Regions from separate parts of the Paenibacillus sp. GYB006 genome, predicted to be linked through region 2. Evidence: riboswitches for the same ligand, from Rfam matches in the RefSeq annotation. Region 2 holds a riboswitch; each other region holds the start of a gene.

Region 1 (7,560 bases), on a different contig from region 2:
CAGGTTCCCGAATAATCTGGTCGCTCTCCGATTGCCTAGCTGTAATCTGCAAATCTCGTGCTTCTTTTTGGTAATGGATTAGTTCTTCCTGATTTAAAAACCCTTCTAGAAACAGATATCCATGATGCTCATAGAAATCGGATTGTTCTTTCGTTACGGGTGAACTCGTATTCCATTCAGAGTGAACAACTGGGTCCTGTCTCTTCAAAATTCGAGGCTCGGTATGAATTCTTGAAGGATAGACGTCTACCTCTTTTTCTTGCAGTGTGGATATATGATTATTACTCATCGTTATCTCTCCTTTACTTCGAAATTTGGGAAAGCAGCGGGTATGTTCCTTCTTCATCATGAACTTCCGCACCTGTTAGTGGCGGATTAAACACACATATCATTCGCATTTGAGACCGAGCCCTCAGATAATGCTTTTCATGTCCATCAAGGGCATACATCATCCCTGGAGAGATTTGATATGTTTTCCCGCCGACGATTTCAATCTCACCTTCTCCTTCAATACAATACACAGCTTCAACATGGTTTTTGTACCAGATCAGTGTTTCAGTTCCCGCTTTAATAAGTGTGTCATTCAAGGAAAAACCCATCTCATCTTTGGTTAGGAGCAATCTTCTCGAGTTCCATGTCGTCGTGTCAATATCATCCTTCGTATGAATAATCTCTTCTAAATGTTTAACAATCATGATTCATCTCTCCTCTACAGATAATTGTTCCAAACTACGCTCCAGTACTTTCAATCCTTCTTTTAATGTATCGAGTTCAATGGTCAGTGGTGGCATTAGCTTCGCTACTTCACTATGCGGACCTGATGTTTCCATAATCAGCCCATGATCGAAAGCGATTTCAGAGAGTCTTCCAGCGAGCTCCTGTCTTTCAAATGCAAAACCTTGTATTAGACCTCTGCCTCGAGTTTCACCACGAAACTCCGGATACTTCACTGGAATATCCTCCAAAACTTTGCGAATAATCTTCGCTCTAATCTCTACATCAAGCTGAAAGTCCTTCGTCTTCCAATAATTAAGTGCTTCCGTAGCAGCAATGAATCCTAGATTATTACCTCGGAAAGTTCCGTTATGCTCACCTGGTTCCCACACATCGATCTCTGGTTTCAATAATGTAATAGCCATCGGAAGACCAAAGCCACCAATAGATTTCGATAGACATATAATATCCGGCTCGATACCGGCATCATCGAAGCTGAAGAATGGCCCCGTCCTACCACAGCCCATCTGAACATCATCAAGAATGAGTAAAATATCTCTTTCCTTACAGAGCTGCTCTAGACCCTTTAACCAATCTCGACTCGCAGAATTCAGGCCCCCCTCTCCTTGCAGAGCTTCTACAATAACAGCTGCTGGAATAGGAACACCGCTTCCAGGATCATCAAGTAGTTTCTTGATATATGCGAGTGTATCTACGTCATCTCCATAGTAGCCGTCATAGGGCATAAATACTGAGTGAGTAAGAGCTATACCCGCTCCTTCCCGCTTGAATGAGTTTCCTGTCACAGCGAGCGATCCAAGCGTCATACCGTGAAACGCATTTGTAAACGAAAGAATAGTGGAACGTCCTGTAACTTTCCTTGCTATCTTCAGCGCAGCTTCTACAGCATTCGTTCCCGTTGGTCCTGGGAACATCACCTTATGATTCCAGCCACGCGGCTTCAGGATCACCTCCTGAAATTGAGTTAGAAATGTTTCTTTCGCGTTTGTTGCCATATCAAGACTATGTGTAATGCCATCTTGCATCATATAGTCAATCAGCTTTTCACGAATCTGCTCATTATTATGGCCGTAGTTCAAAGCACCTGCACCTGCAAAGAAATCAATATATTTATTTCCATTTCGATCCCACAATTGAGCGTTTTTTGCCTTCTCGAATACCGTTTGAAAGTTTCGGCAATAACTTCTCACTTCAGATTCAAGATCGTTAAACACATTAAGTTCTGGCAATTCTAAAAGTTGATTATTCATAATACCCCTCCAATTGTTTCCATTTCATTGATGATTGGTCCGATAACAAACAATGGCTCATCCTCATGATTCGAACGATCTGGGAACATATCTGCACCATACCCTGCAGTAACGGTACTCGGAATTGATCTCTCCTCAGCAAAGCTCAGGAATAACCGGTGCGATGCCTTATTCGAAGGTGAGATGGTCGCTTCAATAAAACGCACGCCGTGGCACGCTTTTTGTTTCAAAAGATAGGTCAGCATGTTCTTTGCTATCCCTTGCCTTTGGTGTGTCCGAGCTACTGCGACCTGCCATACAAACAGCCGATCTTGATTACGTGGTGATCGAAATGCTGAAATAAATCCGATGATGTCTCCCTCATGTTCCGCAATCATACAGGTATCATTAAAATAATCCCCGAGCAGCATGTAACAGTAGGGTGAGTTTAGATCGAGCGTTTCTGTATCTCGGATGAGTTCCCATACGCTGGCTCCGTCTTTTGCTACCGGATTACGGTATATGATCTCGGTTTCCGTGTTCACTGCCATCTTAATGATGTCCCCCCTTCTATAATCATTTTTTTGGTTCATGTTAATTTCCTGAAGAACGAAAACGCTGCAGAAAGCTCTGTAATCGATCACTTTGTGGGTTATCGAATATCTCTTCCGGTGTTCCTTGTTCCACGATTTTTCCATCAGCACCGAAAATCACTCGGTCTGCAATTTCTTTGGCAAATTCCATTTCGTGTGTAATCAACATCATCGCCATCTCTCCTTCTTCAGCGATTTCGCGGATTACCTCTAGCACCTCACCCACGAGCTCAGGATCAAGGGCTGAAGTTACCTCGTCAAACACCATCACTTTGGGTCGCATTACAAGAGCCCTTGCAATGGCAACACGTTGTTTCTGTCCACCGGATAACTTGGATGGATACATCTTGAGCTTATCTTCCAGACCAACCTTAGTAAGCATCGTAACTGCGCGTTCCTCTGCTTCTTCTTTGCTTAAGCCAAGCACTTTACGTGGAGCCTCTGTCACATTGCGCATCACATTCATATGAGGAAATAGATTAAAATGCTGGAACACCATACCTACATTGCACCGCATCCGGTGCAGATGCTTTTCGTTTGCGCGAACAATTTCCCCCTTATACTCCATATGCCACAGTAGTTCTCCATCTACTTCAATTGTTCCACTGGTCGGTTCTTCAAGTGTCATCAGCATGCGTCCCATGGTTGTTTTGCCTGATCCGCTTGGACCAATAACAGCGACCTTTTCTCCCGGCTGCATCTCCAAATCAATACCATTTAGCACTTCTACATTTCCGAATGATTTCGTCACACCTGTGTATTTCACAATAGGAGATGTATCCGGCATCGCCTGATTCTTCTTTTCTTGTGCAGAAACTTCCGTTTCCTCACGTTCAAATACCGTGTTCATATCGATCCCTCCTTATCTTCCCCTTTGTAAATTCATGCGCTTCTCCAGCTGTTGCACGAGTAATGAAGCGATGTAACTAATAATGAAGAACAATACACCGACTAATGTATACGGCTCAAAAGCTCGGAAGGATAAAGATACGATATTCTTGGCTGTGAGCATAAGCTCAACCAACGTAATTGCACATAGAATAGGTGTCTCTTTGAACATAACAATTAGATAATTCCCAAGTACGGGTATGATTGGTGGAATCGCTTGAGGTAGAATAATTTTCTTCCAAGTTTGAGATTTCGTATAATTCAGTGCTTTTGCCGCTTCCCATTGACCTTTTGGAACAGCCTCGATGCCAGAACGATATACCTCTGAGAGGTACGTGCTGTAATGAAGTCCGAGTGCTATGACCCCCGTATAAAAAGCCGGAATGGAAATACCCATAAGTAACGGCAGACTGTAATAAAGAAAGAACACTTGAACAAGCAGAGGTGTGTTACGTATGAACTCTATAACTCCTTTTGTCACTAACGATAGAGGTTTAAATCGACTTCGTGCCATAAATGCGAGAAGTAAACCTACGAATAATGCCAGTACAAAGGCACAGATCGTAATCAACACCGTCATTTTTAATGCCCCAAGTAACTGCGGCAAAATATCAAATACATAATCCCAATTCCACATTTGTTATAGCCTCCCCGTTGTCAATTTCCGTTCAAGTAACCGAACAGCAATAGAAACAAGTGTAGCTATAACAAAATACATCAGCAGAAGCAGCACCAAGATCTCCGTTGTAAAGGAGATATAGTTATTGCGAAGCACCATCGCCTGATAGGTGAGATCTGCCATCGTAATGAAATAGACGAGAGAGGTTGACTTAATCAATTCCACCATCTGGTTCCCGAAAGACGGCAGCATTTGTAGTGAAGCTTGAGGAAGAATGACATGAGATAACCTTTGCCAGGGTTTCATATTTAGTGCTATAGCAGCCTCCGTCTGTCCTTTCGGAACTGCAAGCACTGCGCTTCGGACGATTTCTGATCCGTATGCTCCGAAGTTAAGTCCTATGGCAAGAATAGCTGCTAACATCTTCGGAAGTTCAATACCGATAAATGGAAGAGCAAAGTATAACCAGAATAATTGAACCAGCAGGGAAGTTCCGCGAAAGACCTCAACATAAATCGCTGAAATGGTACGTAGAATCCAAAGTTTCGATAGCCTGAGTAAACCGGCAATAAAGGACACGATGATTGCTAATATGGATGAGAAAAAAGCAACCAAGATCGTGATTTCCGCTCCTTTTAATAACGAAGGAAGAAAATCAATCCATGAATTCGGCATGTTATTCTCCGCAAAGCGCAGCAGCTGTCATATCGCCTGGAAGCTCATCCTCTGTGAATCCAAACTTTTGCAATATTTCGAGTAACTCGCCTGAGTCTTTCATTTTTTGAAGCTCTGCATTATATGCCTCTTGAAATTCAGTGTCTGCTTGACGAAAAGCTGTCGCCCCATATCCGCGAACACTCTCACCATCAACTGTAGGTTGGGTGAAGTCAGCAACACGCTCAATTTTATTATCATTGGCCGATTCGAGCATTGCCTGAAGTGATGGCCCCGTCATCGTTATAGCCTGCACCCGGTCAGCTTGAAGTGCGCTTATAGCTGAAGCTTGGTCAGGAACTTGAATAATGCGATCCGAGGGAATACCAGACTTTTCTAAATACTCGATTTCAACGGCACCAGTCATGACAGCGACTTTTGCTTCCCCGTTACTCGCGATACCTTCGTAACTTACAAGTTCTAGCGGATTCCCCTGCTTAACTGCAAGTGCTTCTCCAATGCTATACTCCGGGTCCGCGAATAAGACTGCAGAACAGCGATTAGGATTAATAAACATTCCCGCTGTAATAAGATCAAACCTTTTAGCTTGCAAGCCGGCTACTAATGAACCAAACTCTGTCAGCTCACCTCTCATCTCCTTCACGCCGAGCCGCTCTAGAATTACACGGGCTATTTCAACGGCTTCTCCTGTTAGTGTTCCATCAGCCTCTTTGTATGCGTATGGCTTTTCATTTGCAAATCCTACGGTGATATAACCTCTCTCGATCGCCTCGTCCAGCGGACTTCCACTTCCACTACATGCCGCTAGAGATATTACGAAGATCAAGGACATCACTAGAACAAAAACTTTTCTCAAGCATTCCACAACCTTTCTCCGTTTCTAGATTTTAAAAAATGACACAACTAATACACCAAGTAAACATACATTTTTACTTGGATTTAATGCTCGAAAATGTCTTTATCTGCTTACTTGAAACAGAAAACTTGACCCAAGTGTGCTCCGTACCTCCCCTCCAACTCAAGCACATCTTCACTTGTCAAAATAAGTACCCTTGGAAAGCATTGCCTCAGTAAACGAAAAAAGACCTCCAAACAGGGGATGAAGACATAGCTCCGCCAGCAGGGGGGTCAGTAAACAAAGACAAAGGCCCCTATAATTAATGAATAAAGGGCCTTTGTTATGTGAATTTATTATGTATGTATTAAAGGACCCATCCACTGCTGACGAGGTTAGCTGACGGACTCGGGTAAGATGGTACCCTACACATGGATTCATGTGACTCGCCCCTGAAAACTGGTTCCCCCGCTCTCCAGAAAGTGCTTCCTGAAAACTAAGCGTGAGTCCATAATAAAGGGATATTTTGGAAATGTCAAACCAGTTATGAGTATTTTTGGTGATTATCAATTGTTTTAACTAGGTTTAAATATTGGATAATCACTGAATTTTTCATGTGCTTTTACGTCATTTTAAACGTTGTATTAGACAAACTATAAACAGAGAGAATTCAGCTATATAGCAAGCATTTATTGAAGGAGGAGAATAATAAAAGGAGACTCTACTTTACGTCTTTTTATTCACTTTAGAATTCGGGTCAAGAAGACGAAAATTCAGCCTAATAAATTTCTTTTTAAAAACTGTTTATTGCTGTTCAGAGGAACGTTTCCTCAATGAAAGAGGATGATGCTTTTTGGTGAACTGCTCATACAACGTGCATGTGAAGAAGCCGAGCAGCTGATCAGAAGTACATTTTCATCTCATCCGATCTGGGGTTCAAAACTAATTATGATTAAGCCTTCTCCATAATAAATGAAAACTGTAGGGTAGGAACACAAGTAAAACAAACATTTTTTTCAAAATGACTTCCTCCATGTTAAGTATTATATAAATATGAACGAGTTGAGAGAAGAATGGTTGCAAACAAGAAGTGATGTAAAATCATGTTGAACTGCCCAATATCTTAAAGAAAAAGCAACCGGTCTATTGACCGGTTGCTTACTTTTTCTTCTTGAACTATCGTTTCTCCGTTAGTTCAAAGAACAGTTCATCAACAAATTATCACTTCACTCTTTCGGAAATATTTTCACTTATTTCTTCAGGATTTTCAACACCAATGATCAACTTTGATATTTTGAACTTACCAACTTGAAAGCTATTCAAATCTAAATGAAGAGTTTTAAGCTCATTTTCAAAAAAGTGCAGTTGATAACCACCCTTTGCTCTAAATAACCCGTTTCTCATTCCTCCTAATAAAGCACCATATAGTTTAAAAGCATTTGGTATCGGTCTACCTGTTGTTATTCCCTTAATTGAAGAGTATGGAATTTGCAACCCTTTATCTAATTTTAAAAAGGGTGAGTTTCCAAGGTCGATATTTATGTAGGTTTCCATTAATTGAATTTTACGTTCCATATTTTGAATCCTCCATTTTCAATTAATCCATTTATTTTACAACCCATAATTACATATAATACCACAAAAACCTCTTTTATCCTTAAAAGTCTAAGCTCTGCCCGTTTGCTTAACGCACGCCGCCAGTCTACAACTTTATTTTCTCAGTTTATCAAGACCTTAATTTAAGAAAGATAGATATATTAAAGGGTTTCACATATTAGTCATGACTAATATGTGAAACCCTTTATGTTCAACTATCGTTTCCTGTTAGCGCAACGACTTACTCGGTTGAATTTCGTGTTCCTCAACATAAAGCGGCATCAGAGAAGGCGGATCGTACCTTTTCGCGACCTTTAAACGACAAAATGGTGCCGATAGCCATAGCCCCGTAGCTGCAACGAAATAATGAGCCTAATCCGACAGTGCCCG
Region 2 (7,560 bases):
GCATGTACGACAGGCAAAGAGATGACAGTGCCGTACTGTTCGGCGGCTGTTTCAAGTGGAGAAAAGTCCATCCATGGATGCAATGCTTTGGCTAACTTGATAAGTCGTTTTCCCGATGCTCTTGGTGAATTCCGCTGTTCTGCAGGAGAGTGTTGAACATGAAGCGTCTTATCGATAAGTGCTATTCTCCGGTAATCTTGCTTAGCAGCAGCGCTGTATGTTCCTTTGATGGCCAGACCTTCGATTCTGATGAGATTAGGGTAAAGTTCGTGACGCATAAACGTATCCAGATCCTGCGTAGTACAGACCATTCCTCTCTCAATCTTTGACTTAAGTCCGAAAGAGTGAGAAAACCCTCCTACCTGAAGTGAGGAATCAAGCAATTTTACATAATCGAGCAGCTTATTTCCTCGGTTCATTCCGTTCGCCTCCCTGAATTATGGTGATGATGGAATTTATAAAAAGCGGAGATTGATTATTATGTTATATCAATGTTATGTTTGTGAAATTTCCGTTCTATTTGATACCTATTCTTACATATAAAAACTGGTAAAGTCAACATAAATCTCTATATTTATAATTATACGTTATGTAAATTAACGTCAACTTAACGTAAAATGAGTGTTTGATTCCTTGTTTTATGTTTTTGTCATGTAAAAAAAAGGAAATTAAATTTTTTTTGGTTTTTGTCTTTACATGATATAGGTTTATGTGTATAATATATTTTGTTGGCACGAAAACGTTGCTGATGAACAAGATACGCGGTCGTGGTGGAATGGCAGACACGCTACCTTGAGGGGGTAGTGGGTGTATACCCGTGGAGGTTCGAGTCCTCTCGACCGCATCAGACAGAAAGAGACCTGAAGTTATAACTTCAAGGTCTCTTTTTTTTGTGCTCTTATCCCTTAACGTGATAAGAGCTTTGTGATATCAGCTTCAATTTTGTCCGGGGTCGTCTGCGGACTGTATCTTTTTACAATGTGTCCTTCTTGATCCACAAGAAATTTAGTGAAGTTCCATTTGATCGCTTTCGATCCTAGAATACCAGGTGCCGTGGTCGTTAGATATTTGAAGAGGGGATGAGCATCTTCTCCGTTCACATTTACTTTCTCAAACATAGGGAAACTGACACCGTAATTCATCTGGCAAAATTCAGCGATATCATCACTTGTCCCTGGTTCTTGACTCGCGAATTGATTACTTGGAAAACCGAGTACTTCAAAAGACTGCTGATTAAATTTATCATAGAGTTCTTGTAATCCTTTGAACTGCGGTGATAATCCGCATTTGCTGGCGGTATTAACGATAAGCATAACCTTACCTTTATAAGCTGACATATGAAGTTCCTGCCCTTTCAGGGTATTAACATTGAAATCATAAATGGACATAGATTGACCCACCGCCTCGTCTTTTTCTTCTTATTATAAGAGAATAGATAAGGGGTTTACAATATTTTCTACAATTAAATTTTAAACAATTAATAAAGGGGGTTGAACAATGTGAGGCAAGTATATATCTTGTCTTCTTAAGGTTTAAACAAAATATATGTAATACTGAGATACAAAGAGATTAGAGGATATGGAAGCCTTATTGTTTCGTTTTTTGGGTGAATTTAGGGGGATATGGCGTAATATTGACTGAAGTGAGCTCTAGAATACCTTTACACCGTTCTGCTTCGGGTGTATGATTCATATCGTAAATCTTGAGCACAAAGAAAGACGAGTTACATTTTATAAAACAATAGAAATTCTCATTACTATGCTTGCTGAATTTTCGTCTTGATGTATTCAAACGAAAAACGGGGGAACCAATGATAGCAGGGCTGCTTGGATCGGTGTAAAAGTTGGTTCTAGGAACTTTGTTGGGGTGAATCTTTATTCGTCGAATGACAGTGCCATTCGATGTGTAAGGAAGGGCGACTCTCATCGTCCGAATCCGACAGCTAACCTCGTAAGCTAATAACTTGAGAGAGGAATGATGAATCTTGTGATCGTTTATCGACCGCAGGGGCGCTAACCCTCTGTGGTTTTTTATTGTTTTCTACGCTGAATTTTTAGATTCATCTATTTATTTTCGGGTGGATCTTTTATAAAAACGGGGGAACCAAACGGGAATGAACAGTCGAAAGATTGTTTATTCCAAGGGGTGAATTTCCGGGTCGTCAGGCCGGGAATAGGGCAACTCTCTCTTGTCCGAATCCGGCAGCTAACCTCGTAAGCGTATATAGGGAGAGGCAGCAGAACCGTGAGCACCCGAGAGGGTAATCGGGAATTTTCGTAATTCCTTATATTCCTATTCGGGTGGGAGAGCGCCGGCATGCCTTCAGATGTACATGGTGTTCTTTTTTTGTTGTCTTTTCAATCATAGGGAGGCTTACACAATGAATAATGAAATCATTTTGGTTACTGCACCTAATGAAGCAGCTCGAAATTTTATTCGGTTACTAATGTACAAAAAGCTGTCCTTTGCCGTTCTCACGAATAGCGCACAGGAAGAAAAAAAGGTTAGAAGGCTTGGAGTGCAGCATATTATCCGTATGGATACTGCGTTTGCTCATAAATGGGCGTTGCCCGATGCAACAGTAGGACGGATATTTTTGTTTGAGAACAGCATGAATTTAACCTGTCGCTTTCTGCAAATATGCAGACCATGGACACAAAAACCGATAACGATCATTACTCAACAGAATCATCCTCGGGGTGTATACCGGGGGATGGGAGCGAATCATATCATTTTCACCATCAAGGGTGAAGTCGGATTCTTGTTGAACGAAGAACGAGCTGCTGTTAATTAGAATGTTTTTCGCCATGAAATGATAAATGTAGAAGTGGTTTTACATCTATTGATGTAGTAGGGTAGGTATTCTTACTATGATTGCGGAACAAATCTTGCATTGCTATAATGGTCAAATAAGATACACGTAGTGTGAGACTCATGATCATCATGGGTCTTTTTTATATGGAAGATCATTGTAACTTGAAAGGTTGAGACAATAGATGGGAATGTGGTCTGACGTAAAGTGGCTTTTTTTTGATGTAGGGGACACGCTTGTCGATGAATGGATACCGGTGGACCATATTATGAATCAGTTTGTTGAGCGTGCTGCAGATCGAGGTTATTCCATTACGATTCAGGATGTGAGGGAGAAGTTTATTGAAAGTTACTCTAATTTTATTGATTCTCCCATGCAGTATGCAATCTCTCAGTTGATTGAGAAGGAAGAGGACAAGGCTTATATTCGGCCTAGGCTGAAATTCCGTAAAGAACTGGAGACTCCTTACCCAGAAGCTAAAAAAATTCTTGCTCAGCTCGGTGAATATTACCGAATTGGGGTTATTGCGAATCAGAGTCCAGGTACGGCTGAACGGCTTCATCAATATGGTTTTAGTTCTTATGTTGATGTTATCGCTTGTTCTGCAGAACAAGGATTAGCTAAACCGGACGTGAGACTGTATGAATATGCTTTGCAAAAAGCAGGATGCGCTCCTTCGGAAGCAGTTATGATTGGGGATCGGATTGATAATGATATTGTTCCTGCTAAATTACTTGGAATGAAAACCATCCGTATTTTACAAGGGTATGGAAGATATCAACCCTCTACAGGTGCAGGTGATACGCCGGATTGTACCATATCCAGTTTGGATGAATTAATAGCACTGCTCTTATAATCTTGGCTTGAAAAAGAGCGAAAAAAATAGTCTGCACAGTAGAATTACTACGATGCAGACTTTTTTTTATACTCAGAAAAGGGTTAATGCGAGCAGACATATATTTAAGATGACAATGATTCCTGCAATGGTCCAAGATAAGATGCTTAGCCATTTTTTGTTGACGAATTCACCCATCATTTTTTTACTGCTTGTAAACATGACAAGCGGAATGACGGCAAAAGGAAGCTGCAGTGATAAAATGACTTGGCTCAGAATCAGCAGATCGGTGGTACCTTTCTCACCTGCAATCGCCGTAACAATGACAGCAGGGATAATGGCAATCAGCCGGGTCGCAAGTCGTCTTAGCCATGCAGGCAATCTGATATTAAGGAAACCCTCCATTACAATCTGACCGGACAGTGTACCGGTAAGGGTTGAGTTTTGCCCTGAAGCGAGCAGTGCAATCCCGAATAAAATACTGGCTACCGTTGTTCCGAGAAGCGGGGTAAGCAGATGATATGCATCTGTTATATCTGCTACATTAAACATGCCTGCTTGGTGAAACGCTGCTGCGGAGACCACGAGGATCGCGCCATTGATAAACATGGCAATGGTCAGGGCGATCGTCGAGTCAATCGTCGTATAATGGATCGCTTCTTTTTTGGCTTTAACTGTATTTTCAATCTTGCGTGACTTCACGATAGAAGAATGAAGATATAGATTATGCGGCATTACTGTTGCGCCGAGGATACCGATTGCTATATAGAGCATTTCAGGATTACGCAGCACTTCGGCATCGGGAACGAGACCTTGCATGATACCGGAACTGCTGGGATGCGCCATAAACAAATCAATCCCAAAACAAATCGCGATGGTACCCATTAAGACGATGACGATACTTTCTAAAGTCCGAACTCCTTTATTCTGAAGGAGTAGAATCAGCAGAACATCGACTGCTGTAATAATAACCCCATACAGAATGGGGATGCCAAACAACAAATTAAGTGCAATGGCTGAACCAATGACTTCTGCAAGATCCGTAGCTGCAATGGCTAGTTCTGCGAGAACCCAAAGCACAACAACAACGGCGGGATTAAAACGGTCACGACATGCCTCAGCAAGGTCTTTACCTGTAACAAGTCCCAGCTTGCCTGAAAGCGTCTGGAGTACAACGGCCATGAGATTAGACAGGACGATGACAAACAGCAGGCGATACCCGAACTGGGATCCACCGGCGATATCTGTTGCCCAGTTCCCTGGGTCCATGTAACCAACCGCAACAAGGAAGCCGGGTCCGGTAAAAGCGAGTAGCTTACGAAACCAGGATGCGTCTGTAGGCACCGTAAGAGAACCCGTATAACTTCCACCTCCAGTTTCTCCTCCCGATAAAGAATACATTGAATTTTGTTTTTGTTTTTTAGAAAAACTCATAAGATGTCACCTGTTTCTATTGGAAATGAAAATTACAAATGAAAATCTGATTTTTTTCAGAAAATATATCTTGTGTTTACAAAATATATTGTACTACTTCAATTTTATTTGTCTAGTGCAACATTTATGCGCGGGTGAAATAAATGAAAAATGCGGGATGTGTTCATTTATACATATAAACTAAAATCAATTGAATAACTCATTAAAACGATAAATTTGTAACGATACATAGACAAATAGAAGCGTTTTGATCCACAAAAAAAACAAGCAAAGGATAGGAATGCTAACTTTGCTTGCTAAAGTATCTTCTATAGATATGGAATTAGGGTGAATCTTCATCCTAATTGTGGATAAACTTCAGACCACATGACATCCATAATTCCTTGAATATTATTTTCCTCGCTATTGATCGCGATCACCGCTTCTTTATCAGGTATGATGACAAGCAGCTGACCGAAAGCTCCATCTGCACGATATGCCTCGTGAGTACACATCCAGAACTGACAGCCGTATCCGACTCCCCAGTCTCCTTCAGCAGGGGTGTTTATATGTTTGCGGGTAGCATAAGTGATCCAAGACTCTGGGATTAATTGTTCATCATTCCATTTTCCTTTGTTCAATAGCAGCTGACCGAACCGTACCAATTCTTCAGTGCTGATTCTAAGTCCAGTACAACCAAGTGTAACGCCAAGCCGTGAACTATCCCACTTCACGTCGTAAATCCCGAGCGGAGTAAATAGCCGAGGAACCAAATAATCCCGAACCGTTTCACCCACTGCCGCTTGCACAAGAGCAGATATCATAAAAGTATCTCCGCTGCTGTATGTAAATTGTTCTCCCGGTGCACGGTCTAAAGGTAAGGAGAGATAATGCTTCGCCCAGTCTTTTTCTATGAGAGAATTACGCTCTTGGGCCCACAATGGAGGGTTATCATGTCCTGTTGACATCGTCAGCAGTTCATATAATGTGATTTCTCCAGGGGAAGGGATTCTAGGGTGCATAGATTTATGAGTCGTAGAGTAAGAGAAGAATTCACTGAGTTTTGTATGGAGTGACAGCTTTCCTTCTTCTAGTGCAAGACCCACCGCCATACTGGTAAAAGATTTACTAACCGAATGCTGCAAGCGACGCTCATCTTTTGTTAAATCCCAGGCGCCAGCGGGCTTCCCGCCTTGTAGAATTCGAACAGAGCAGACATGTAGCTTGTTTTTCTTCACTTGTTGGACAAATCCCGTTAGATCAATCGTCATGACAACCTTCCTTTCCTGCCTATTTAGGTCAAGGGAGCATCAGTAACTTATTACATGGACGGAACATTTCAGATTACAGGGTTATTTTTCCGAAAATATGGTATTACAGGCGTGTAATTAAGTCAATATTAGGATATTAAACCAAAAACAACAAACAATTAGAGAGTTTAACTTCCTTAGATGTACAGATAAAGATGAATAGCACCCATAGTTCTTCTTACGACGAACATCTATAGTAGATCTATCTATACGGCGAACATCTATAGAAGATCTCTATATATAGAAGGAATACAACTAGTTGTCCTCGACTCTCAGAAAGTAGTTAACTTTATTCAATTTGTTTTATTTTCTGTGAGAAGTTTAAAAATAAATATGCACGAACATCACATCCTAACATAACAAGATAGGAAACAAGATGTTAATAACACTAAATTTACTAGGATAAGGAGCGATTAAGATGGAAGCATTGTATACAGCAAGCGCAACCGTACGCGGAGGAAGAGATGGATCTTTTGAAACATCAGATGGTGTACTTCGCCACGACTTATCTACTCCAAAAGAATTGGGCGGTGCAGGCGGGAACGCTACGAACCCAGAACAACTATTTGCAGCAGGTTATGGTGCATGTTACGAAAGCGCACTGAGCAATATTGCTCGTAAAGAAGGCGTGAAAATTAGTGATGTAGAAATCACAAGCAATGTAATGATTGGGAAGGATCCGAAAGATGACGGATTCCAACTTGCCGTTCGTCTCGATGTGAAGATCCCAGGTATAGACCGTGCGCAGGCAGAAGATTTGGCTAAGAAAGCACACGATTTCTGTCCTTATTCCAAAGCTACACGTGGTAACATCCCAGTTGAACTTAACGTCATTTAAGTGAACTAATAAAAATCATGTTTGAATAGACGATCTCTTGCGAGAGATATAAAAGAGACCTTGGTGGGTACGCCAAGGTCTCCTCTTTTGTAAGTGACTTTACGATCCAATCAAATATTGTTTCCATACAGGGGTATATTGATTTGACATCAGGGTTAAAATTCTTTAATATGACTAAGTACTAATATGTACGTGGCATGAATAAATTTGAAATCACAGGTGATTACATGTCTTATAGACCCCAGATTGTTGACTTAACAACTGCTAGCCGCAATGAAGAAGCGGGACTTTACGAATTTACAATGAAGCTTAAGGATGGAACGCTTTGTCGTGCATTTTATTCTAACAAACC
Region 3 (7,560 bases), on a different contig from region 2:
ACTAATCGTTTTATAAAGCTGCTCGGCATTGGATTCAGCACCCACTTTTTGCAAGGAAGGACCTACGCCTCCTTCAAGCTGGTTTCCATGACAAGAGATACAGCTTCCTTTAGCTTTTTCCTCAGCACTTGCAGCGTCCAGAGTTACCTGGGGCATAACGGGTCCGGCTTCTTCTGCCATCTCTTGTTCTCTTCCTTCTACCGTAAACATTAACACGAGGGCAAAAGCGCAAGCGAAGAAAAACAAACCGCTCATGATCCATTTCTTCATTTGTAGTGTCCTCCTACTATGTACATTCCTTATTTCATTATAATGGTTCCGGCTTCAGGTTCATAGTATTTTATGGTAAATATTTAAACAAAAGCGAGAATAAGTAAACAAAGCTAAATATGACATGTTTTTTTGTAAAGCATGCAATGGAACAATTGAGTTCCTTCCGGGGTCAGCCGCTCATACGTGTCATCAATAACAAACCCGGCTTTTTCATATGCTCGGATGGCTCTCGTATTCCAGGTGAGCACCTCCAAGTCAATGACATGGCTTGAATTCCTTTTTCGAGCCTCATGTACAACAGAAGACACAAAGGCTTGGCCGTAACCATTGCCACACAAAGAGGGCCGCATACCTAAACCAAGGCGAGTGACTCCTTCCATAGGAAAAAGTTGAGCAAAACCGCATAGCGCAGGCATCTCTTGATCCCTTACTACAGATACATATTGCTGTGCTCTTAGCACGGGGTCTCCAAACTCAATCTCTAAAGCTTTCATCTGATCCCAAGGCAGCCAGCCGTATATATTATAGGGAGGGTCGTACTTCCAGGTACTAATCTCCGCAGCTTGCTCTTCGGTCATCGGCATGACTCGGAAAATAGGGGTCGCCTGTGTCATAGGATCACTCCTTTATCTGAAATTTATCTTTCCTAACACTCTACAGGGTAAGAGAGAGGCAAGGCAAGCGATGGTGTGTAGTAGGGAAAACAAAAAACTCGAACCTCATTACTTTTTAAAAAAAAGTAGTCAAGGTCGAGTTCTTAGGGTAATGATATTGTAATACTACTCAATAGTAGCTGTTTCAAATTGTTCTGTACTCATAATTCGCTTTGCACCTACATAACGCTTTGCATAATAGTTTTCGTCAAGCTTACTGATGGTCACACCTTTAGAGGAAGAAGCATGTGCAAACTTACCGTCTCCAACAAAAATTCCTACATGGGATACCCCTTTACCGCTGGTGTTAAAGAATACAAGATCGCCCGTTCTAATATCAGAAAGAGAGACTTCTTTACCCATGTTGAATTGTGAACCGGATTGTCTTGGCAATTCGATCCCAAGCTTCTCGAATACATACATCGTGAAACCAGAACAATCAAAACCACTAAGTGTAGTTCCACCGTATTTATAATCTGTTCCCTGAACGCTTTCAATTACCTTGTCCATCTTGGAGTCAGCAAATGCACTCCCTGTTCCAATGGATAATGCGATTGCTAGGCTTAGCGCTGCAGCAGTTAATGTCTTTTTCAAAAAAATAAACTCCTTCCAATGCCTGCGAGGTTAGCTTAAGGATTCGGTAGAAGGTTCCCCTATGACCACTCTGTTGCGAGATCAATTCACCCGTAATATGGTTCCCCCGCTTCCCAGGTACCAGGAATTTGGCGTATCTGATGATATGTACCTGTGAAGACGTATGTATTTCCAATTCATAAAACAATCAAATGATTATGTAATAAAAGCTTGATCAATTTAGTTACAATAGATTACAAAGTTGTCACAACATGTTCTGGGCTTATTGTAACAGAATATGTGTAAATTTGGCAATCGTTTTCAGGGAAAAAATACAAAATAAGCCTGACTCATACGATAATGAGCTAGGCTTATCTTTTTGTAAGAAGTAATTCATGCTAACTTCAGGAGTTATCAGAGCTGGTTTTTGAATTCCAGAGACTGAAGTGAGCGCTGATTTTCCACACATTCATAATGGATCGAATGAGATGATAGGATTGCTGTAGAATCAGAGCTAGAAGTCCCGTCCAAATTAAGGAGACAGCTGTGAATGAACCAAATATGGCTAGCGTAATGAAGCCGAGCAAAAGGGAGACCAAGGTGACGGGAACGGCATACCGGATACAGATCCATATCGATACAGAGCCGCTGCGTTTTCCAATGAGTCCAATCTGACAGTAAAGCAGCAGCTGCTTTATCGCATAGCCGTAGATCATCCACAAGAGAAGGTAAGGAATGATTTTGGTAAGAACAGGCAGATTATAAATAGCTGTAATAAGATTAGGGAGAATAACAGGAACAATCCAGTAAGCAGGGATGAGTAATAGGATGATTTCTATAAAATAAAGAAGAGATGTTTTTTTCCAGTGTTTCTTAATGCCCTGAAAGAAAGCCAGACCTTTTGCTGTATTCCCTTGTTCATGCAGACTGTGAAGTAAACCTGCCCGAATGAGCGGGGTCATTAGCATTCGAATGAGGAACATAAGGAATAGCAGCCAGGCGTACTGATGAACTAGCGGGCTTACCGATAAACTAAGCTGACCTTCCATCCAAAACAGCACCTTACTGAGCTCATGAGGCGGAGGATCCGGATAGCGCATCAACAGAGGAACCACAGCAGAAGAAACAATCTTATAAAGAAACATTCCCCAGACCAGCTGGTATATAAAAAGAAACAATACGACAAAATAATGCTCTCTCATAGATTTGAATCCTTCTGATACATAAACTTTCATCGACTCCACCTCACCATGACAGACTTCCAAGCAGGGTTTCAATCAGTTTCGTAATACTGATATTAAACCGAGTCTGTATTTCTTCTTCTACTTCAGCGCTCATATAGTTATTAATATGCTTGTTCTCAATGGCGATCGAGTAGGAAGGGTCTACCATGACCCATTCTATAGGTTCCTTATACGTAAGATTGTAGATAATATTTGCATCCTTGCCGTCCCATTCCTTGCGAATCATATGACCGTCTTTAAAGGCAAACACTACTGGGATTTCGGCGTAGTCTCCTGCTTTCTTAGTCAATTTTACAGTTGAGATATAGTTCGATTCCGTTTCTGTGCTTTGATCCTTAACTTGAATCGAGTCTACGGCAAAGTCAGCCATCATGTTGCTGTATACATATTGATCAAAGAAAGTAGCCCATGATTTGCGGGTGACTTGTTCTACAACGGTCTGGAAATCTTTCGTCGTTGGATGTTTAAAACGGTACTTGGCAGCATAGGCAGACATTACTTTGTCCATTTTTTTGATGCCGATTTGCTGCTCAATGGCTCGCAAGATGAGTTTGCCGCGAGTGTATACATTTTCTGCATAATGCTGCTGCGAATCATATTTCCATGCTTCCTGCGTGAGGGAGGCAGGAGAGGTAATATAACCAGACTGCAAAGGGATGTTGGGTGAAAGACCGTATTCTTGTTCCATTAAGCGTTCCTCAGCATAGGAGGTGAAGGCCTCATCAAGCCATGCTTCTTCAAATTCATTACTTGCGATCATGCCATAGAAGTACTGATGTCCAATTTCATGAATGACGGTTCGCTCCAGCTCATAACCAGGCGATGTTTCATCTGCGCCAAAGGCGGTAATCAAGGTAGGATACTCCATTCCGCCGGCTCCATTTCCTGCTTTGGGAGGCACTACGATGGATAATGTGGAATACGGGTACTTACCGTACCATTTGCTAAAATTGGATAGTGCCGATTTAGCTGCATACAAGTAGCGATCTTTAAGATCAGCATGAGCAGGGTCTAGAAAAAGCTTAATTCGGACTCCAGGTACATTTGGTGCAGAGAATGGTTCTTCTACAACCACAAAGTCGGGGGAAGCGGCCCAAGCAAAGTCATGAACATCATCAGCATAGAATTGATAAATACGCTGATCGTTCTGTTTATAATAAGGTTTGGTTGGGAAACCGGTTGCTGCTACGGTATAATTAGCAGGTACCGCGATGCGTACACTATAAATCCCAAAGTCTGAGTAAAATTCGGAATTACCGTGATATTGATGTAAATTCCAGCCTTCAGTCTTTCGGTTGCGTGTTCCGACTGGTTCATAGACACTTAGTTTGGGAAACCATTGGCCTGCCATAACGAAGTTATCTGCTGTCCCCATCCGGGCAAAGATCCGGGGCATATCAACTTCAAAGGACATATGGAGGGTGATGGATTCTCCCCCTTTTACAGGCTTGGGCAAACGGACCTTGACCAGACTCTTATCATGTATATTTCCGTCATCGGGTTGTACATATTGAATGCGATGGAGGAGAGAAAGACCGTCTGGTGTTTTAATTTCCGTAAGTTTCATAGAGCCGTAACCATCTTTCGGCATCGCATCTCCTCTGAGTTTGCCTCCTGATTCTTTCATAAAGGTTGTCTCATCTGAGGCAAATGCATTGGGGTACAAATGAAAATAAAGCTCGCTCACCGTTTTTTTACCTGGATGAGTCCATGTCAAGGTAGAAGTACCTTTAAGGACATGGTCTTCTGTTAGTTGAACATCAATGTGATATTCAACTACTCGGTCACTAAGCACCTCGGCAAGCGGTGTCTGTACAATTCCCTCTGTGGGCGCAGGCACTGGGGCATTTATATTGCCCGGTATCGGCGCAAGGGCAGATTGCGTAGATGGAGCTTGGCTTAAACTGAGCAGCAGTGTGCCGCCGAGAACACAAATAGCAAGAACAGAGGATAGAATAATTTTCGCGCGAACTGGGGTCATACGTTAAATACCTCCCACTTGACAAGCATCTAAGGCATGTATATGTTTGCAAGCGGAGAAATATTAGTTAAAATATTGGTATCAACTTTTGGAGGCCATAAAAATGGAGCAAAACGGACAAATTGGCAAGAAGCAGATTGCCTTAAATATTGTGAATAGCAAGAGTAAGCATAAAGGTTTCGGTTCAGGTTCGATTGATTTGAATAATGTTTCTCCTGTTATCATTGATGGAGGCGTTGCCACCATTGATATTGGTGCGATGCATGCAAAGAGTAAGGTAGAACGCGGCATTAAATTTTCTACGGAAAAAGCAGATGTACCGAATGGCCGGCAAGTGTGGTTAGTATGGGTAGCGGTAGATCGCACTGCGGAAGGTCAGATGTATGCCGGAGCAACAGCATGTGAGATGTTGATCGATACGGAAGCAAAACGCGGCTGGAAGATTCTCGCTGACCATGTAAACAAAATGGATTATGCAATGAAGCGTCGTATCATGTTAGATGAGCTAGGAAATGAAGATAAGGCAGCATTAAAGCATCTGCTTATTTCTCATAATGAAAACTGGTGGAATGCAGCTCCAGATGAGCTCAAACAGGCATTAGAGACGAACTAAATGGTAACAAAAAAAGAGGGTTTCGGCGTTTAGCCGAAACCCTCTTTATATTGTAATAATGAACAGCCCGATTGATCTTTAATTCGTCCACCAACGTTTGAAGTGATTCCACCAAGAATCATCTCGGTCATTTTGAATTTCTTCTTCTCCGTTTGAACCCGGTTCTGCTTCGTGTTCATCGCAGTATTCCGTAGGCTCTGTACCGCGGACAAACACTTCAAGTCTACGGCTTTCGCAGTTTTCCCCGGCAAGTTTTCCGGTAGAAGGGTCGATATAGACGCTAACCACTTCTTCAGGAACCGGGAATATTTTCGGTGGAACATTTTCGAGTGCTTTTTCCATATACTCTGCAAAAATAGGAGCGGCTCTTCGGCTTTCAGAAGTAGTAATCTCCTGATTATTATCATATCCTACCCATACCGCTGTTGATAATTCCGGTGTATAGCCTACAAGCCAAGCATCTGAGCTTGTGGTGCCTGTTTTTCCGGCAACCGGTCTCTTGATCTTATCTGCTACCCGGTGAGCTGTTCCCCCTGTATCAAAGACACTTTCAAGCAGACTTGTTACTACATAAGCAGAAGCAGTGTCTACCACTTGTTCGGGTGTCTGTTCCGGCACTTTGTATACAATTCGGTCTGCTGCGTCCGTAATTTTCAGCACGGCTATAGGGGCATTTCGAAGTCCCTCATTAGCAAGAACTGAATAAGCGGAAGCCATCTCAAAAGGACTGACAGGCGATGTACCCAGCGCCAGCGATGGTACGGGATCAAGTGAACTCGTAATCCCCAGTTTTTTCGCCATTTCAATAATAGGGTCCGTTCCGATTTGCATAAGAGTACTCACCGCATAAATATTATCAGAGACGGCAATCGCTTTTCTCATATCAATGGGTCCAAGATATTTATCGCCAAAGTTTTTTGGCTCATACGTTTTACGATCATTATCGTACTTGAACACAGTCGGTTTACTATCGAATTGTGAGATAGCTGTCATCTGTTTTGATGAAATGGCTGCCAAGTACATAATCGGTTTAAAAGAAGATGCAGGCTGCCTATTATCCGCCAGTGCATGGTTGTACTGACTGGAGTTATAGTCTGTTCCTCCCACCATGGCCTTCACATATCCATTTCTCGGATCAATGGATACCAAACCTACTTCAAGATCACTTTCATTATCCATTCCGTTAGCGATCGCTTCTTCAGCAGCTTCTTGCATCTGCATATCTAGGGTGGTGTATATGTTAAGACCGCCATGTTCTAATTTGGCTGAATCAATCCCCAGATCCTTAACAACTACGTTTCGAATATAGTCTCGGAAATAGGAAGCTTTTTCATTTGTCTTCGGCTGACTTTTCGGCTTGATATCAAGCATTTCATTATAAGCCTCATCAGCTTCCTCTTGCGTAATGGATCCGGTAGTGACCATTGAATTCAGTACAACCTTTTGCCGATCTTTCGCCTTCTTCATATTGTTGTAGGGAGAATAATAGGTCGGTCCTTTTGGAATACCAGCAAGCATTGCACTTTCTGCTAAATTTAAATCGGCTGCAGACTTGCCAAAATACATTTGTGCTGCAGATTCAATACCATAGGCGCCATGGCCGTAGTAGATTTCATTAAGATACATTTGTAAAATTTCATCTTTGGTGTACTTCATTTCAAGTTGTGCCGTGTATATGGCCTCTTTAATTTTACGGGACCACGTTTTTTCATGAGAAAGGTACAAGTTCCTTGCCAGCTGCTGTGTGATCGTACTAGCCCCTTGGGACATGTTCATCTCTTTTATATTTACAAGAATGGCACGAGCCACTCCTTTTAAATCAAACCCAAAATGAGAATAGAACTTTCGATCTTCTACCGAGATGGTAGCCTGGGTAAGATCGGGTGAGACTTGGTCTAACTTGACGGGAATTGAATCTTTCCCCTCGGGAGAGAATGTAGCAATAACTTCACCATCTATATCAAAAAGCCTGGAGTTATGGTCATTATCTGCAAGAGGAAGACTAGTCGCATATAGATAGACAAGAAGTACAACAGCAAATATCAGACCCAGTACGGTTATTCCTGCTAACCACTTCAGAATCTTTTTGGTGCGAGAGTATTGCGGTTTTGACTGATCTGTAGATTCTGGCATCACATAGGTCTCCTTTCTAAAAAACTGCCTTATATTTCATTATGGGAATACAATTCATCCATTATTCACGATTTATACAGATTCTTTACA

Evidence for each region. Region 2 has a riboswitch for cyclic di-AMP ahead of PV403_RS00845 (hypothetical protein). Riboswitches for the same ligand answer to the same signal wherever they lie in the genome.
Region 1: linked by a shared signal. The riboswitch ahead of ehuB (ectoine/hydroxyectoine ABC transporter substrate-binding protein EhuB) and the one ahead of PV403_RS00845 (hypothetical protein) in region 2 are both predicted to bind cyclic di-AMP.
Region 3: linked by a shared signal. The riboswitch ahead of PV403_RS22785 (C40 family peptidase) and the one ahead of PV403_RS00845 (hypothetical protein) in region 2 are both predicted to bind cyclic di-AMP.

What each region holds. Positions count from the first base shown of each region.
Region 1 covers NZ_JARBDA010000004.1:2,000-9,559, reverse strand. Annotated here, with positions in the region: gene thpD (ectoine hydroxylase) at 1-289, opposite strand, end outside; gene PV403_RS11125 (ectoine synthase) at 303-695, opposite strand; gene ectB (diaminobutyrate--2-oxoglutarate transaminase) at 699-1,985, opposite strand; gene ectA (diaminobutyrate acetyltransferase) at 1,982-2,515, opposite strand; gene ehuA (ectoine/hydroxyectoine ABC transporter ATP-binding protein EhuA) at 2,559-3,344, opposite strand; gene ehuD (ectoine/hydroxyectoine ABC transporter permease subunit EhuD) at 3,420-4,082, opposite strand; gene ehuC (ectoine/hydroxyectoine ABC transporter permease subunit EhuC) at 4,086-4,739, opposite strand; gene ehuB (ectoine/hydroxyectoine ABC transporter substrate-binding protein EhuB) at 4,741-5,595, opposite strand; cyclic di-AMP (ydaO/yuaA leader) riboswitch at 5,944-6,087, opposite strand; gene PV403_RS11090 (hypothetical protein) at 6,418-6,543, shown strand; gene PV403_RS11085 (hypothetical protein) at 6,796-7,149, opposite strand; gene PV403_RS11080 (phosphotransferase) at 7,543-7,560, opposite strand, start outside.
Region 2 covers NZ_JARBDA010000001.1:175,980-183,539, forward strand. Annotated here, with positions in the region: gene PV403_RS00830 (urease accessory protein UreF) at 1-419, opposite strand, end outside; tRNA gene PV403_RS00835 (tRNA-Leu) at 762-844, shown strand; gene PV403_RS00840 (glutathione peroxidase) at 906-1,388, opposite strand; cyclic di-AMP (ydaO/yuaA leader) riboswitch at 1,754-1,973, shown strand; cyclic di-AMP (ydaO/yuaA leader) riboswitch at 2,066-2,236, shown strand; gene PV403_RS00845 (hypothetical protein) at 2,381-2,794, shown strand; gene PV403_RS00850 (HAD family hydrolase) at 2,997-3,668, shown strand; gene PV403_RS00855 (Nramp family divalent metal transporter) at 3,741-5,048, opposite strand; gene PV403_RS00860 (serine hydrolase domain-containing protein) at 5,417-6,331, opposite strand; gene PV403_RS00865 (organic hydroperoxide resistance protein) at 6,789-7,208, shown strand; gene PV403_RS00870 (hypothetical protein) at 7,436-7,560, shown strand, end outside.
Region 3 covers NZ_JARBDA010000021.1:23,979-31,538, reverse strand. Annotated here, with positions in the region: gene PV403_RS22795 (c-type cytochrome) at 1-270, opposite strand, end outside; gene PV403_RS22790 (GNAT family N-acetyltransferase) at 384-887, opposite strand; gene PV403_RS22785 (C40 family peptidase) at 1,053-1,520, opposite strand; cyclic di-AMP (ydaO/yuaA leader) riboswitch at 1,525-1,664, opposite strand; gene PV403_RS22780 (hypothetical protein) at 1,904-2,734, opposite strand; gene PV403_RS22775 (M1 family metallopeptidase) at 2,745-4,724, opposite strand; gene PV403_RS22770 (YwhD family protein) at 4,828-5,337, shown strand; gene PV403_RS22765 (transglycosylase domain-containing protein) at 5,416-7,470, opposite strand.